DNA from 3 places in the Brenneria uluponensis genome. Region 3 is predicted to be linked to each of the others. Evidence: predicted binding sites of a transcription regulator. Region 3 holds the regulator's gene; each other region holds the start of a gene.
What was found. Region 3 encodes CRP, which controls carbon source genes, mostly activating them, when cyclic AMP is high. Its sites were predicted from a motif close to ATGTGANNNNNNTCACAT; they were not measured.
Positions count from the first base shown of each region.

Region 1: rbsD (D-ribose pyranase) is a predicted target of CRP. The motif match lies at 3,170-3,187, and genes of this name have one in related genera.
Region 2: msrB (peptide-methionine (R)-S-oxide reductase MsrB) is a predicted target of CRP. The motif match lies at 2,028-2,045, and genes of this name have one in related genera.

Region 1 is NZ_CP135917.1:4,994,420-5,000,136, forward strand. Features, by position in the region: gene rbsB (ribose ABC transporter substrate-binding protein RbsB) at 1-152, opposite strand, end outside; gene rbsC (ribose ABC transporter permease) at 178-1,146, opposite strand; gene rbsA (ribose ABC transporter ATP-binding protein RbsA) at 1,154-2,659, opposite strand; gene rbsD (D-ribose pyranase) at 2,667-3,086, opposite strand; gene kup (low affinity potassium transporter Kup) at 3,365-5,233, opposite strand; gene ravA (ATPase RavA) at 5,491-5,717, shown strand, end outside.
Region 2 is NZ_CP135917.1:2,538,242-2,543,958, reverse strand. Features, by position in the region: gene RS889_RS11655 (D-hexose-6-phosphate mutarotase) at 1-28, opposite strand, end outside; gene tnpA (IS200/IS605 family transposase) at 172-630, opposite strand; gene gapA (glyceraldehyde-3-phosphate dehydrogenase) at 823-1,818, opposite strand; gene msrB (peptide-methionine (R)-S-oxide reductase MsrB) at 2,168-2,584, shown strand; gene RS889_RS11635 (YeaC family protein) at 2,648-2,923, shown strand; gene pncA (bifunctional nicotinamidase/pyrazinamidase) at 3,002-3,640, opposite strand; gene ansA (asparaginase) at 3,652-4,671, opposite strand; gene sppA (signal peptide peptidase SppA) at 4,758-5,717, opposite strand, start outside.
Region 3 is NZ_CP135917.1:359,996-365,712, reverse strand. Features, by position in the region: gene argH (argininosuccinate lyase) at 1-467, opposite strand, end outside; gene RS889_RS01725 (LysR family transcriptional regulator) at 661-1,620, shown strand; gene RS889_RS01720 (OsmC family protein) at 1,768-2,175, opposite strand; gene crp (cAMP-activated global transcriptional regulator CRP) at 2,497-3,129, shown strand; gene argD (bifunctional acetylornithine/succinyldiaminopimelate transaminase) at 3,192-4,415, opposite strand; gene RS889_RS01705 (aminodeoxychorismate synthase component II) at 4,535-5,110, opposite strand; gene RS889_RS01700 (helicase RepA family protein) at 5,600-5,717, opposite strand, start outside.

The DNA.
Region 1 (5,717 bases), 460 kb from region 3:
TCTTTTTGCGCTCCGTCCTTCAATGAAACAAAGAAAGGGTTATTTAACGTAGAAATCACCAGGGCAATAGTATCCTTTGCCATAGCGTTGGTACTGACCGTAGCACTCAGAGCAATAGCGGAAACTAGAGTAGCAAGCTTCTTTAAATTCATATCTCAATTCCTGTGTGAATGAAGGTTATTTACTGCTTTTGTTATCTACCAAAACCGCCAGCAAAATAACGACTGCCTTGACGATCATCTGATAGTAAGAAGAAACACCTAATAGATTTAGTCCGTTATTCAAAAAACCTAAAATCAGGGCACCAATTAAGGTTCCAAATACACGCCCTTTACCACCAGACAAACTGGTACCACCCAGCACAACCGCTGCAATGGCGTCCAGCTCATAACCCGTCCCTGCCGTTGGCTGAGCCGAAGACAAACGGGCAACTTCGATAATACCCGCCAGCGCCGATAACAGACCGCACAATGAATAGACGACAATTTTAACCTTGTCGACACTGATCCCTGAAAGACGGGTCGCCGCTTCATTACCACCCAACGCATAGATATAACGCCCAATGCGGGTATGGTGCAGCATGTACCAGGCAGCAAGGAAGACCACCGCCATAATCCAGATTGGCGTAGGTACACCTAAAGGACGCCCGATGCCAAACCAACCTAACGCATCTGCTTGCGCAGAAAAACCGGTATTAATAGGACTTCCGCTGGTATACACCATGGTGACACCACGCAGCAGCATCATCATCACCAGCGTAGCGATAAACGCCTGAACCCGACCTTTGGCGACAATAACTCCGGTACCGGCACCAATCACTGCCCCGAGTGCCAGCGCACTGAATATAGCAACCAGCGCATTGATTTCCATCCCGACAATTGAAGCGGCAACAGCGCCAGTCAGCGCCAATAGCGAACCGACTGAAAGATCAATACCCGATGTCAGGATAACCAGCGTCATTCCCACAGCCATGATGGCGTTAACAGAAGTTTGCTGCAGAATATTGAACAGATTATTCAGCGTAAAAAAATTGGGACTCATCGAGGAAACCACAGCGATAAGAATCAACAGGGCAATCAACGATTTTTGTTCCAGCAGCCACTCTTTGCTGAACCAGCTTTTTGCTGTAACAGATTGGGAATTCATATGTGATTTACTCCTGCTTTGCGCCGTATTGCTTACCAACGGCCGCAGCCATCAGCGTTTCCTGGGTAGCTTGCTCAATCGGGAATTCACCGCTCAGGCAGCCTTCATGCATAACAATAATGCGATCGCTAATACCTAAAATTTCAGGCATTTCCGATGACACCAGAATGATACTCAGCCCTTCTTGTTTGAATTGATTGATTAGCTGATAGATTTCCTTCTTTGCCCCAACATCCACACCGCGGGTAGGTTCATCAAGGATCAATACTTTCGGTCGCGTCATCAAACCACGGGCAATGGCGACCTTCTGCTGGTTACCACCGGACAACAGACCGATAGTCTGCTCCATTGTCGGCGTACGAATATTGAACATCCGGATAAAATCACTGACTGCCTGTTGTTCCTTGGCATGCTTGAGTGAACCACCTTTTCGGCTGAAGTAACGTAATGCCGTCAACGACATATTCTCTTTCACCGACATGCCTAACACCAAGCCATCACGTTTGCGGTCTTCAGAAATGTAGACTATTCCATTTACCAACCCATCTTGTGGCGAATGGGTAATAATTTCACGCCCATCAAGGAACACAGAACCGTGGGTACGGGGTAATGCGCCATAGAGAATTTTCATCAACTCGGTACGGCCGGCACCCATCAATCCCGCTACACCAAGAATTTCACCTTTACGTAGCGAAAAGCTTACATTTTTTGCGCCGGGACCAGAAAGCTCAGTCATCTGCAAGCGCACGTCACCGGGTGCCTGATCAAGCCGCGGATATTGATCTTCCAACTTGCGGCCCACCATCATTTCGATAAGAGCGTCTTCCTGTAAATCATTGACCGGGCTCTCACCGATAAACTGACCGTCACGGAATACCGTGACGTCGTCGCAGATTTCAAAGATTTCTTTCAGGCGATGAGAGATGTAAACAATGCCGCAACCATGGGACTGAAGCTCTTTAATCACTTTGAACAAGGAGGCCGTTTCAGTATCCGTCAACGCATCGGTCGGTTCATCCATAATGATGACTTTGGATTCGAAGCTTAATACCTTGGCAATCTCCACCATTTGTTGCTCACCAATGGAGAGATCTCCCACCAGACGACGGCTGTCATAACGCAGATTAAGACGCTGAAGCAGTTTATTTGCCTCAGCATACATCTGCGGCCAGTCGATACGACCAAAACGATTAGTAAATTCACGACCCAAAAAAATATTTTCTGCAATCGTCAGTTGGGGAATCAGGTTTAACTCCTGATGGATAATCCCTATACCCGCTTCCTGAGATGCTTTCGGGCCGCTGAAATCCACTTCCTTGCCCAAGAAATGAATACTACCCGCATCTTTACGATAGATACCGGTTAGTACTTTCATCATGGTGGACTTACCGGCGCCATTTTCTCCCACCAACGCCATTACTTTACCGGGATAGACATTCAGGGCTGCGCCTGAAAGAGCCTTCACACCGGGGAAGGTTTTGGTGATGCCTTGCAATTGCAGTAAAGGTTGCATCTATGCCTCAGAACGTTACGCCAGCACAAAGGATCACATTCGCATAGGGAGAGCACTCTCCGCTGCGAATAATAGCCCGGCTTTTCCCACTTTGTTTTTTAAAATCTTCATGACTTATGTAATGCAATGAAATTAAGTTTCCCTGGTGTAGCTCAAGTTGTTTCAAATGATTAAGCAGTGCGTCATGGAGTTGTGGATTTTTCTCGATAATTTCTTCGGCCAGAATGGCCGCCTCAACCTGCATCTCTGTTGTTACCACTTCAAGTATCTGCAAAAAAGTAGGTACATTGTGGGTTAATGCCAGATCGATACGGGTCGTCATTTCCGGAATGGGTAACCCCGCATCCCCAATCACAATTTGATCGGTATGCCCGAGCCGGGAAATAACAGAAGAAACTTCGGAATTTAGCAACGCACCTTTTTTCATATTCTATATCCTAACAGCGAAACGTTTCGCTTCCAGGATAGTGTAAAAAAACATCGCCAGAAGGCAACGATAATATTATCAAAATGTGATCATCATCGAAACGTTTCGCTTGTTCAACAAAAGTAAGAACCGGAGTGTCTGAATATGAAAAGTAATGCGTTAATCGTCTGGTAAGCAGTAAGACTGGTAATCATGGATTAATAAAATAACCGTGCCGGGGATGGCACGGTTCACGCAAATAGGGGGCATTCACATCATTTTTACGTTCGACTCACTTGTCATATCTCCACCTGAATGCCCAGCTCAATCAATCGGTTAGGTGGTATTTCAAATTGATCAGCAGCACGTAGCGCATTACGGCTCAGCATCATGAACAATTTACCACGCAAGCGCAGATACCATGGACGTTTCCCCATGCTCAGCGATTCATTAGACAGGAAAAAAGTGGTTTCCATCATTTGACAGGTTAAACCATCTTGCCAGCAACGGTGGAAGACCTCTTCCACATTGGGTGTTTCACGCCAACCGTAACTGGCAATCACACGCCAGAATGAGGCGGATAGCTGTTCCACTGATACCCGTTTGGCATTATGTACATAAGGTGCATCTTCCGTCCTGATGGTCATCAATACTACGCGTTCATGTAATATCTTGTTATGTTTCAGGTTATGCAACAGTGCAAAAGGAATCACATGAGTAGCGCGGGAAAGATAGACAGCGGTTCCTGGCACGCGCACTGGCGGATTCTTCTCCAGTGAAACAATCATCGCATCCAGTGAGTTTCCATGCTCATGAATACGACGCAACAAGCCAAAGCGTTCGCTTTTCCAGGTCGTCATGATGATAAACATCACCAATCCCAACGTCAGAGGTAGCCAACCACCGGAAACAATCTTGCTCATATTAGCCAGGAACATGGGCAAATCGATCATCAATAATACGACAAGCAACAACCACACCAGATAGCGATACCAGTGCCAGTTTTTGATTGCCACGGTACAGGAAAGAATACTGGTCAACACCATCGTACCCGTCACCGCGATACCATATGCGGCCGCCAGATTACTGGAGTGTTCAAAGCTGACAATCACAATGACCACAGCGATATATAACAACCAGTTAACTGCCGGAATATAAATCTGCCCGGATTCCATGTCAGAGGTATGAACAATACGCATTGGCGGTAAATAGCCAAGTCGAACCGCCTGACGAGTTAAGGAAAACACGCCGGAAATCACTGCCTGAGATGCAATGATGGTTGCCAAGGTTGCCAGAATCAATAACGGTATCAATGCCCAGTCAGGTGCCAGAAGGAAAAATGGGTTTTTGATGGCATCAGGGTCTTTCAGCAGCAACGCCCCTTGCCCGAAATAATTCAACACTAGTGAAGGCAGCACCGCCGAAAACCAGGCAATACGAATGGGTAATTTACCAAAGTGTCCCATATCGGCATAAAGGGCTTCCACCCCGGTAATAGCAAGTACCACGGCACCAAGCGCGAAAAAAGCCACCAACTTATATTCAATAAAAAAGTTAATCGCCCATTTAGGATTCAGCGCCCGTAACACTTCCGGATTGGCGATAACACCGCGGGCACCAAGAATCCCCAGAGACAAAAACCACAGTAACATCACCGGGGCAAACAATTTTCCCACGCTTCCAGTCCCATGTTTCTGAATCATAAACAACAATGTCAGTACAACAACGGAAATGGGGATAATGTAAGAATCCAGAGAAGGGGCAGCAATATCCAGACCTTCAATCGCTGACAGCACTGAAATAGCCGGTGTAATAACAACCTCTCCATAAAAAAAACTGCCACCGATCAAGCCCATGATCACTAGCACAGAGGTCATTCGATCTGATGTGTTTCGCCCGGCGAGAGACATTAACGTCAGTATGCCACCTTCACCCGCATTATCCGCACGCATCACATAGGTGAGATATTTCAGGGACACGACCAGAATCAAAAGCCAAAAAATCAGAGAGAGAAAACCGAATACGGAATCAGGTTCAACCCCAAAACCAAACTGTCCGGACAGACACTCTCGAAGCGTATACAGAGGGCTGGTACCAATATCACCATAGACCACCCCAATCGCAGCCAGCGTTATTGCCGGAAGTGAACGTTTATGTTCAGAACTCATAAACCTTGTCTTCTGTTATTAATTTATTAACGAATCGGACCATTCCTGGTTGCACTAGCCCGAAAACGCACAGTATGCACAAATCGCCGCAAAAACCTATTTTTTAAATTACCGTTTGCCTATTTGGTAAGGAACCTTTATTGATTAACGTCACTAACAGTGCCAATAATCAACAAACAGAGTATGAGTAAAAAGTAGTCTTTTGACGTTTATTTTTGCACTTCCTGGCTGCAACACACGGGAACGATGGATTAATTATGATACAGCCCACAGCACTGGCTGATAGAATTGCTCGACTCAGCCACGCCCTTGAACACGGTCTTTATGAACGGCAGCACGCCATTCGTCTATGCCTTCTGGCTGCGCTAAGCGGCGAGAGCGTCTTTTTATTAGGCCCTCCCGGGATAGCAAAGAGTCTGATAGCCAGGCGTCTTAAATATGCCTTTAAACACGCTATTGCCTTTGAATATCTGATGACTCGCTT
Region 2 (5,717 bases), 2.2 Mb from region 3:
TGGGGAGAGAGAAAACTTTATCGTTCATGATATTGCCCGTTTGTTGTTTGTTACTAACCAGCAAATAAATATCCTCCGGCATAGCCGGAGGTTTTTCATATGCGCCTATAAGGCTCTGTTACCAGCCGCGCCCTAACAGGCGCATCGCGATCTGACATTTGCATCTATGGATTACTTACGGCCCGTAAGCGGGCTACCCGGATATGGGATCGAGAGTTGCTCACCCAACTTATCTTGCTCCAATTGGTGCTTTATGTATTCTTGTATCTTCGATGTATTCTTTCCCACCGTATCTACATAATACCCTCGACACCAGAATTCTCGATTTCGGTATTTAAACTTCAAATCGCCAAATTGCTCATAAACCATCAGGCTACTCTTACCCTTCAGGTATCCCATAAAACTCGACACACTCATCTTCGGCGGGATCTCCAGAAGCATATGGATGTGATCCACACAACATTCTGCCTCCACGAGGTTCACGTTTTTCCATTCACACAACTTTCTTAATATGCCGCCAATTGCCCTACGCTTTTCTCCATAGAACACCTGCCTTCGGTACTTCGGCGCAAAAACGATGTGATATTTACAGTTCCATCGGGTGTGCGCTAAGCTCTTTTCGTCCCCCATGGGACCCCCTTTCAATTTTTTGTTTAACTTTTGCAGTTGCCAGACCGCAAGGTGTTTTAACAAATCGAAAGGGGTTTTTATAACCGACTTATAGCTGAAAGCTTTACGGAACCCCCAGCCTAGCTGGGGGTTTTCTATAGACAATAAAAAGGGCGACACGGTGTCGCCCTTTTTCATCTATCGATCACCCGGTTATTTAGAGATATGGGAGATCAGATCCAGAACTTTATTGGAGTAGCCAGTTTCATTATCGTACCAGGAAATCAGCTTCACAAAAGTGTCACTCAAAGCAATACCAGCTTTGGCATCGAACACAGATGTCAGTTTTTCACCGTTAAAGTCGGTAGAAACCACGTCATCTTCCGTGTAGCCCATAACGCCTTTCAGTTCGCCTTCAGAAGCTGCCTTGATAGCCGCACAGATTTCTTTGTAAGAAGCCGGTTTTGCCAGACGGGCAGTAAGGTCAACCACAGATACGTTCGGGGTCGGTACACGGAACGCCATACCCGTCAGTTTGCCATTCAGTTCAGGAATGACCTTACCTACAGCTTTGGCTGCACCGGTAGACGATGGAATGATGTTCTGAGACGCGCCACGGCCACCACGCCAGTCTTTGTGAGACGGGCCATCAACTGTTTTCTGAGTAGCGGTAGTTGAATGAACAGTGGTCATCAATGCTTCAACGATACCGAAATTGTCATTGATAACTTTTGCCAACGGAGCCAAGCAGTTAGTCGTGCAAGATGCGTTGGAAACGATGTCCTGTCCAGCATAAGATTTGTGGTTTACACCCATTACAAACATCGGGGTAGCATCTTTGGAAGGACCGGTCAAAACGACTTTCTTGGCTCCAGCCTGAATGTGTTTACGAGCAGTTTCGTCGGTCAGGAAGATACCGGTTGCTTCAGCAACGACATCAACGCCAACTTCGCCCCATTTCAGGTTAGCCGGATCTCTTTCAGCGGTAACACGGATAGTTTTGCCGTTAACTACCAAATGGCCGTCTTTCACTTCAACGGTGCCGTTAAAACGACCGTGAGTGGAGTCATACTTCAGCATGTAAGCCATATAGTCTGCATCTAACAGATCGTTGATAGCAACGATTTCGATGTCAGAACGTTCTTGTGCAGCGCGGAAAACAATACGGCCGATGCGGCCAAATCCGTTGATACCTACTTTAATAGTCATATATTCCACCAGCTATGGGTTAGTGAATAAAGGTTGGTTGTAAAATTACAAAAACCTTACTGAGCGTCAAGCGGAATCGTGTCAATAGTTGCTATAAGTCAAAACTCTGAACAATCTTTGCACGATAAAACAGCGATCAGTGTAACTAGATCATATGCCTCAATGATATGAGGAATACCTCATCAATAGAACACCTATCACAAACATAATTGAGACGGAGATCACAATTAAAATTATGCCCTGCTATTGGGTCATAGTGTAGGCCAAAATGGCCTACTCAGGTGTTAATTTTTTGTTAGAATTAAAAACCACATCGGTAGATAATGCTTTAAGTCTCTGTGAGAAAGCCATGACAAAAGATACATCTTCTCAACCTGCGCTGGAGCGTCTGACTGAAATGCAGCGTTATGTCACACAACAGCGGGGCACCGAACCGGCATATTCAGGCAAGTTTCTTCATAACAAGCAAACTGGCGTTTATCACTGCTTGTGTTGCCAGCAGCCGTTGTTCTACTCTGACCGGAAATATGATTCTGGCTGTGGTTGGCCGAGTTTCGATCAACCGGTATCCATCGACGCGATTCGTTATCTGGATGATTATTCACACAATATGCGACGGATCGAAATCCGATGTGGTCATTGTGATGCCCATTTAGGTCATGTGTTCCCTGATGGTCCCCCGGAGACGACCGGTGAGCGTTACTGTGTGAACTCCACGTCACTCAGTTTCACTGATACGGACGATGGAGAAAAAATAGACGGATAATGGGTTTCATAATCTAATGACTTGAAACGTTTCAGCAAAACGTGTTGGATGGCAGGAAGACAGATGCAACTTGATGACTTGATCAATACTATGACCCCGGAAATTTATCAGCGACTGGTAACGGCTGTCGAATTAGGTAAATGGCCGGATGGTGTGTCACTGACTGCGGAACAGAAAGAAAATTCGTTGCAAATAGTGATGCTGTGGCAGTCCCAGCATAATATTGATGCGGAACACATGAGCATTAATACACAAGGTGAAATTGAAATAAAAAGTAAGCAAGCACTGAAACAGCAATTTCAGGAAGCACCAATAATTACACTGAAACCACAGGATTAGGCAACTGAAAGCATCCTGATTTTAAGTAACCCGTCGTAATTGATGTTACTACGGGTTATTCCGATCGGCTCACACACTTTATGAAAGAGAGTCGATAAACGTCGGCAAGTCTATCAATGTGGCACCATGATGCGCCATGTTTTGAAGCGCCAGTTGGCTGTCTTGCGGCTGTAGATTGACGCCCCGGCATCCTTCGACCAATACTTCCGTTTGATATCCCAAGGACAGAGCGTCCAGCACGGTATAGTTAACGCAGTAGTCTGTCGCCAGTCCCATAACGGTGAGTCGGTTAATACTGTGTGCCTTCAGCCAATCGTCCAGGCAGGTTTTAGCTCGATGCCCGTTATCAAAAAAGGCGCTATAACTGTCGATATTGCTTTGCGTACCTTTACGTACAACCCAGTTTATGGCTTGGCGATTGAGATCAGCATGAAAATCGGCGCCGGTCTGTTCTTGTACGCAATGAACCGGCCACCAAACCTGTGGCAAACCGTCTAATTCACCTATTTCCCCCACCACTGAGCCAGAATTGATAGCAAAGCTACTATGATTCGCCGGATGCCAATCTTGACTGGCGATAACTGTAACAGTAGCTGCCTGGCAAGCTTCAATGGCTCGATTGGCTACTGAAATAACCTGGCCACCGTCAGTTATCGGCAATGCGCCGCCTGGACAGAAATCATTCTGCAAATCGATCAGTAATAACGCTCTGTTCATAACTGTTCCTCTTAATCTTTGTCGCTCAGCTCACCGCGTAGATTTTGCTGCATCAGACGGCGGACATCGACTGGCGAGAGATCATCACGACTGAGTAAATAATGTAGCTTTGTAAGTGCGGCTTCAACCGTCATATCGAAACCACTGATGACACCGGCTTGCGCTAGTGCGTTACCGGTAGCGTATCCTTCCATATTGACTCGTCCTGAAATGCACTGTGTCAGATTAACGACCACAATGCCTCGCTCTGACGCCTGGCGAAGTTCATTAAGCAGTCCGGAACTTTGTGGGGCATTACCGACACCATAAGATCGCAATATCAGTGCCTTGACGGGCTGGCGCAAAAAGTTGCTGACGACATCGGCGGAAATACCGGGATAAATAGTGATAACGCCAATGGGTTGCGGCGTAATGTTATGGACGATCAGCGCACCGGAGGCTGGTGTTTGTGGTAGTGGCGCTAATCGACGGATATGGATACCGGCTTCCAGCAACGGAGGGTAGTTGGGGGATGCAAACGCATCAAAACCGTCAGCATGAGCTTTAGTGGTTCGGTTTCCACGCAGCAGTTTGTTGTTAAAAAACAGACTGACTTCATTCACTGGATGATTGGCGGCTACATACAACGCATTCAGCAGATTAGTCTGGCCATCCGAGCGCAGTTCAGCCAATGGAATTTGTGACCCTGTCACTATTACCGGTTTGGCAAGATTCTCCAACATGAAGGAGAGTGCGGATGCCGTAAATGCCATGGTGTCTGTGCCATGCAAAATGACAAAACCATCATAATCATCATAGTGTTGCTGAATATCATTGGCGATAGATTGCCAGTCCGCCGGTGTCATGTCCGAAGAGTCGATTAACGGCGTGTATTCGTGAATGGTGAAAGACGGCATTTCCAGTCGATGAAATTCCGGCATGTTGGCTACCTGCTGCTGCAGATGACCGGAGACGGGAATATAGCCGTTTTCTGAGCGTTGCATACCAATGGTACCGCCGGTATAGGCAACATAAATGGATTTTTTTTGCATGGATATCATTACAAGAGATAAAACGCTGGACGATAAATGTAACCAGCAGGAAAACAGCCCGGCGTCTTACCGGGCTGTCAGTATGTTTAGCGGATATCTCCACAGGTGAGACAGAGCGCATACCGATTTTGTGGATCGTTCATCTTATTCAGGATAGACGGTTGTGAACGAATGGTTTCCGCCAATTGCGCTACTGGTGCGGGTAGCATGGCCTGTAACGCTGAAGGCAGCATGGCATAAACGGAACCTCTCACCTGATTAAACATGACATCGAACAGGCTTGGCTGTTCCATAAACCAGCTTAGTTGGTAGTGATTGAGTTTTGCCAGCTCAGCGGCTTTCTTCACTGCGTCGTCAAAATCGCCTAATTGATCCACCAGGCCGTTGGCTTTGGCATCGCTACCCACCCAAACGTGCCCTTGAGCGATTTCATCAATTTGCTCAGTCGATTTCTTCCGTGATTTAGCAACCAGTGACACGAAGTTTTTATAACCACGCTCAATATTTAGTTGCATAAGTTGACTAAATACTGGGGGTAATGACTTGGTTACAGCCAGATCGGCTAATGGTGATGTGGCTACACCGTCAGTATGAACACCAATGCTATCCAGGGAGTTTTCAAAGGTATTGATCACACCAAAAATACCGATAGAACCGGTTAGTGTACTGGGGCTGGCAATAATGTAATTGGCGGGAGTTGATATCCAGTAACCACCGGAAGCCGCCATTCCGCCCATAGAAACGACAACCGGTTTTCCAGCCAGACGAACTGCCTCCAGTTCGGAACGGATTCGTTCGGAGGCATTAACGCTACCACCTGGACTGTTAACCCGTAAAATAACCGCTTTGACTTTAGGGTTGAGCCGGGCCTCACGAATTTGCTCGGCAGTGGTATCACCACCAACATAACCTGGGGTTTCCGACCCATCGACGATCATTCCATCGGCAAAGATCACCGCAATTTTGTTGGCGTCCGGTGTCGGTTTAGTCGGTGTATAGTCGTAGATACTGGTGAAATTGAAATTTCTGTCTTTCGCATCCCAGCC
Region 3 (5,717 bases):
GGCGCCAGAGTCTGTATATGTGCCTCAGACTGTTTGATTAATGCCGACTGCAATTGCAGCAGGTCGGCAACGATTTTACGGCCATGATCACGGAGATACAGGCGTAAATCATTCGCGGTCTGATCATTCCGGGACCGCCCGGCACGCAGTTTTCCACCCAATTCGCCCAGACGAACCACCAGTTCCCGTTCGATAAACGTATGAACATCTTCATCATTCTGACTAGGCTGGAGCGTCCCCTGGCGGAACTCGTCGTCCAACGTATCCAGGGCGGCGATCATTCTGATCGTTTCATCATCCGTAAGTAATCCGGCACGCTGCAACTCATGAGCATGGGCACGACACCCGGCAATATCGTAAGGCGTGAGTGAAAAATAGTTATCGGGACAACGGGATAACGCGGTCAGTGCTGCCGCAGGCGCACTTTTAAAACGGGCTCCCCAAAGAAGCTCAGAACTGTTGGACATAACAACCCTCATGCTGGCATATTGAATGCGTTATTCTTTTCTGAGAATGAAATGAAGAAAGAAATTTTATATTTGGGGAATCGCTCTATAATAATAAAAGCTTATTGCCCGATAGTGATGAATCTCAACAAATAATATTAAATCCGTCGAACATCATATTTGTTGAAAAAACATCGGGAGGTAAATACCAATTATGGAAAGTAAACTTTCCGATTTCAGAAACCTACTGACAGAAAAAAATGAAAGCTCACAGATAAGCATCAATAATGTGGACTTAAAACTATTACGCGTATTCAAAAGCGTTGTTGAAGCCGGAGGTTTTACTTCTGCAAGCCATGAATTAAACATTGGATTGGCAGCAATAAGCAAACAGGTTTCTGATCTGGAAATTCGCCTTGGGATGACACTATGCAGCCGTGGCCGTGATGGTTTCTTTCTTACCGAATATGGCAGCATCGTCTATCAGGCCACGTTGGAGCTATTTTCTTCCATCAATCAATTTCGCGATCGTCTGCAAAGTAGCCGTAATGAAATCCTCGGTGAAATCAATATCAGTGTGATTGATAACACCATCACCGACCGTCAGTCGCCCATCACCAAAGCGGTGCGTCAACTCGCTTACGTCGCACCAAAACTGAACATCAGGCTTCAAACGGAACAGCTCGACAATCTTGAGAGAGGATTAAACGAAGGCCGATTAACCTGCGCTATTGCTCCGGTTTATGAAGAAAAAAGCGAGTTTGAATATTATTTTCTCTATCAGGAAGAGTCACAAATATATTGTAGTAACGAGCATGAATTCTTCCATTTAAATGACTCGGATATCACTATTGATATGTTGAAAAATGCTAAAGTCATTAATCATAGTTACGCCAGCATGCATCATAAAAATAAGGTATTTAATTTCAAGAATAGCAATATTCAGGCGGTGCAAATTGAATCTGTCGCCATGCTCATTCTGACTGGGCATTTTATTGGCTATCTCCCTTGCCATTATGCAGAAAGATATGTTGAACAAAATTTACTACGGCCTATTACTTCAGAATCATTAACCATTTTCACCCGATTCTGTTTTATTATCAAAAAAGGGAAAAGAATAAATACGATCATAAAATTATTTATGGACGCGTTGGGCATCCAGAGTGAATCATAATCACATGCACTATTTTGGTGCCTACCACTCATTTTCGATACTACGTGTTCACTACATCAGCATCAGCACTTACTACGGCGCCACCTCGAACAGCAGCGCGTGCCACTGACAACCGTGAGATATACCCACCTCACGGTCATTAAAGCTCTACGCCACGTCACGCACTTCATGACTGTGGGTAATATCCACCGCCTGACCCAGCATCAACGCGACAGAGCAATATTTTTCAGCTGAAAGGGAAACCGCTCGCTCCACGACCTTATCGGCCAGTCCCTTACCAGTAACGATAAAATGCAGATTGATGGCAGTGAACAAACGAGGGGCATCGGTTTTACGATCCGAAGTCAGCCGGACTTCACAGTCCACCACATCATTACGGCCTTTTTGCAGAATGGAAACCACATCAATAGCACTACACCCACCGACAGACATCAGCACCATTTCCATCGGGCTTGGCGCTTTATCACCGGCATTGCCATCCATTAATACCTGATGTCCGGAGGCAGATTCACCGATAAACGTTAAGCCTTCAACCCACTTCACTCGCGCCTGCATAAATTCACCCTCAATCAACTATTTTTGAAATATTACATCGCTTATGTACAAAAAAGCCTGATAATCAGAGCTTAGTCATGCTGAAGCGAGACAACACAAGACACTACGTGCAACCTGTGTTACAAACGAATCCTGAATCTGCTTATTTCGAGCCAAAGCAAAAAAACAAGCAGATCATGACGTCACTCGATAGAGACCTAATATATTCCCTGACGTCATTCCGCCTACACGGAATTTGAATTATAACTATGTTATCACGCCGTACAGGGAACTCTGAACCCTGTGATTTGCGCAGTGAATTACAACAGAGGATGACAGCGAATGGTTCTCGGCAAACCGCAAACAGACCCGACTCTTGAATGGTTCCTTTCTCATTGCCATATTCACAAGTATCCATCAAAGAGCACGCTTATTCACCAAGGTGAAAAAGCAGAAACGCTTTACTACATCGTGAAAGGTGCTGTCGCAGTGCTGATCAAAGATGAAGAAGGCAAAGAAATGATTCTCTCCTATCTCAATCAGGGGGATTTTATTGGTGAACTCGGATTGTTTGAAGAAGGCCAGGAGCGAAGTGCCTGGGTGAGAGCCAAAACTGCCTGCGAAGTTGCTGAAATTTCATATAAAAAATTCCGTCAACTGATTCAGGTTAACCCTGACATTCTGATGCGATTATCTGCTCAGATGGCGAACCGTCTACAGGTAACGTCAGAGAAAGTGGGCAATCTTGCCTTCCTGGACGTAACAGGTCGTATTGCTCAGACGTTGCTTAATCTGGCCAAACAACCTGATGCCATGACCCACCCAGATGGCATGCAGATTAAGATCACCCGCCAGGAAATCGGCCAAATCGTGGGGTGCTCCCGCGAAACAGTAGGCCGTATACTGAAAATGTTGGAAGATCAAAATCTTATATCTGCCCATGGGAAAACCATCGTGGTTTATGGCACCCGCTAACCCATATCAGATAACAAAAGAGCGTGCCACAGCACGCTCTTTTCGTTTTGTCTAAAGACGGCTTACTGACCGTTGACGACCTGTGCCACCGCTTTGGCGAAAAGCGCCATGCCTTGATCGATATCGGCCAGTTCAATGACTAATGAAGGTACAAAACGGATCACATCCGGCCCTGCCACCAAAATCATCAGGCCATGCTCAGCAGAAGCAGTCAGGAAATCCCGTGCCCGACCCTGCCATTCAGGTTTTAGCGCCACGCCCAGCAACAGTCCTTGACCACGAATTTCGTCGAAAATGCCGAACTCCGCATTAATAGTATTCAACGCCGCCACAAAACGATCGTGACGCTCGGCCACACCTGACAGCACCTCCGGCGTATTAATCGTATCCAACGCCGCTTCCGCCACCGCGCAGGCCAACGGATTACCGCCATACGTCGTACCGTGAACCCCCACCGTCATCACCGAAGCAATTTCCTCGGTGGTCAGCATTGCACTAATGGGAAAACCACCGCCCAACGCTTTGGCCGTAGTCAAAATATCCGGCTGAACATCGTAATGCATATAAGAGAACAGTTTACCGGTGCGTCCCATCCCACACTGAACTTCATCAAACACCATCAGCGCCTGATATTGATCGCACAACGCCCGCACACCGTTTATAAATTCCGGCGTTGCAGGAATAACACCACCCTCGCCCTGCACCGGCTCTAACACCACCGCGCAGGTGTGGTCATCCATAACGGCTTTGACAGCGGCCAGATCATTAAACGGTACATGGATAATATCTGCCGGCTTAGGGCCGAAACCATCCGCATATTTCGCCTGCCCCCCCACCGACACAGTAAATAGTGTTCGGCCATGGAATGCATGATAGAACGCGATGATTTTGGTTTTGTACGGACTGTAACGCTTGATGGCATAGTGACGAGCCAGCTTGAAAGCCGCTTCATTAGCTTCCGCACCGGAATTAACGAAAAAGACCCGATCCGCGAACGTCGCATTGATAAGCTTGCTTGCCAACCGCAAAGCCGGTTCATTGGTAAAAACATTGCTGGTATGCCACAGGGTTTCCCCCTGCTGTTTGAGTGCTTCAACCAACGCCGGATGGCAATGCCCTAACGCTGTCACTGCAATCCCGCCGGAAAAATCGATATATTCCTTACCTTGCTGGTCCCAAACCCGGCTTCCCTTGCCTTTAACCGGCACAAACTGCGCTGGTGCATAAACCGGAAGTATTACTTTATTGTGAGTGTCTCTTGTTACCGCCATTTTATCTGTTGCCATCTGCTTCCCCGCCTCAATATCTCACTACCTTGAATGAAAATATAGTCAATAAATATGCATAAAAAGTCATAACGAGGCAATCATTAATCTGCTGGAAAAGAAAATTATCCACTATATGACTATAAACCAAGAAAATTCTTCAATAACTGATGCCCCTGCTGGCTCAGGATACTTTCCGGGTGAAACTGCACCCCTTCCAGAGGCAGAGAACGGTGACGAATGCCCATGATTTCATCTATTCCCTGCTGATGCTCACTCCAGGCGGTAATCTCGAAACAGTCAGGCAGAGAAGCCTTGTCGATCACCAGAGAATGATAACGCGTGACGTTCAACGGCTGAGCCAACCCGGTAAACACCCCCACATTGGTATGCTGAATTAATGATGTTTTGCCATGCATTACCTGCCGGGCACGGATCACTCGTGCGCCAAACACCTGCCCCAGCGCCTGATGCCCAAGACAAACCCCCAGAATCGGCAGTCTACCGGCAAAATGGCGGATAGCCGCCAGCGAGATGCCAGCATCATCCGGTGTGCAAGGACCAGGTGATATCACCAGTCTCTGCGGTGCTAACCGTTCAATATCTGCTAGTTGCAGTTCATCATTGCGCTTTACCAACACATTCTCACCCAACTCACAGAAATACTGATACAGGTTATAGGTAAAGGAATCATAGTTATCAATTAATAGCAGCATATCAAACCTAACTTATTGATAAATAATAAAAATGTTATTTGATCTTTCTTTTTATACCCGCAAGAATACCCGCAATTTTTTTCGATACATGCTTGTGGGCTAAAGCGGTAAAAGCCATTGTACCTGTCTCCAGCATGAAAGGGATGACAAGAAATTTACTTTAACAAAACGCTAAAGATACCTATGACCATACGGCGGAACCCATCACATCGCGCCAGCCCCTTTTTTGGGAGGGGCTGGCGCTCATCTTTCTTATGTGGGTGATTTTTCCATAACTCACCAGATCGGGAACAGAAAACCATCCCCCACCTTTCCCCCACTTGCTCAAGGAGCACGGCTTCCCCCACCTGATTTTCATGGCTAGATTAAAAGTGATTATTTATTAGTGAGTTAAGTTATTCCCCCACTTCGCGTCTATATATGCGTGGGAAGTGGGGGAAAATGCCGGATAGGATGACGCATTATCCGTTCGCTCCCACTTTCCCCCGTTTAATCCCCCATCTTATTCCGTTGCGATAACGGCGTGATCCGTTCCCCGTCAAAGGCGATCAGGCCATCTTTTTCCAGCTTGTCCAACCATCGGGTGAACTTCTTGTTCACATCAAAG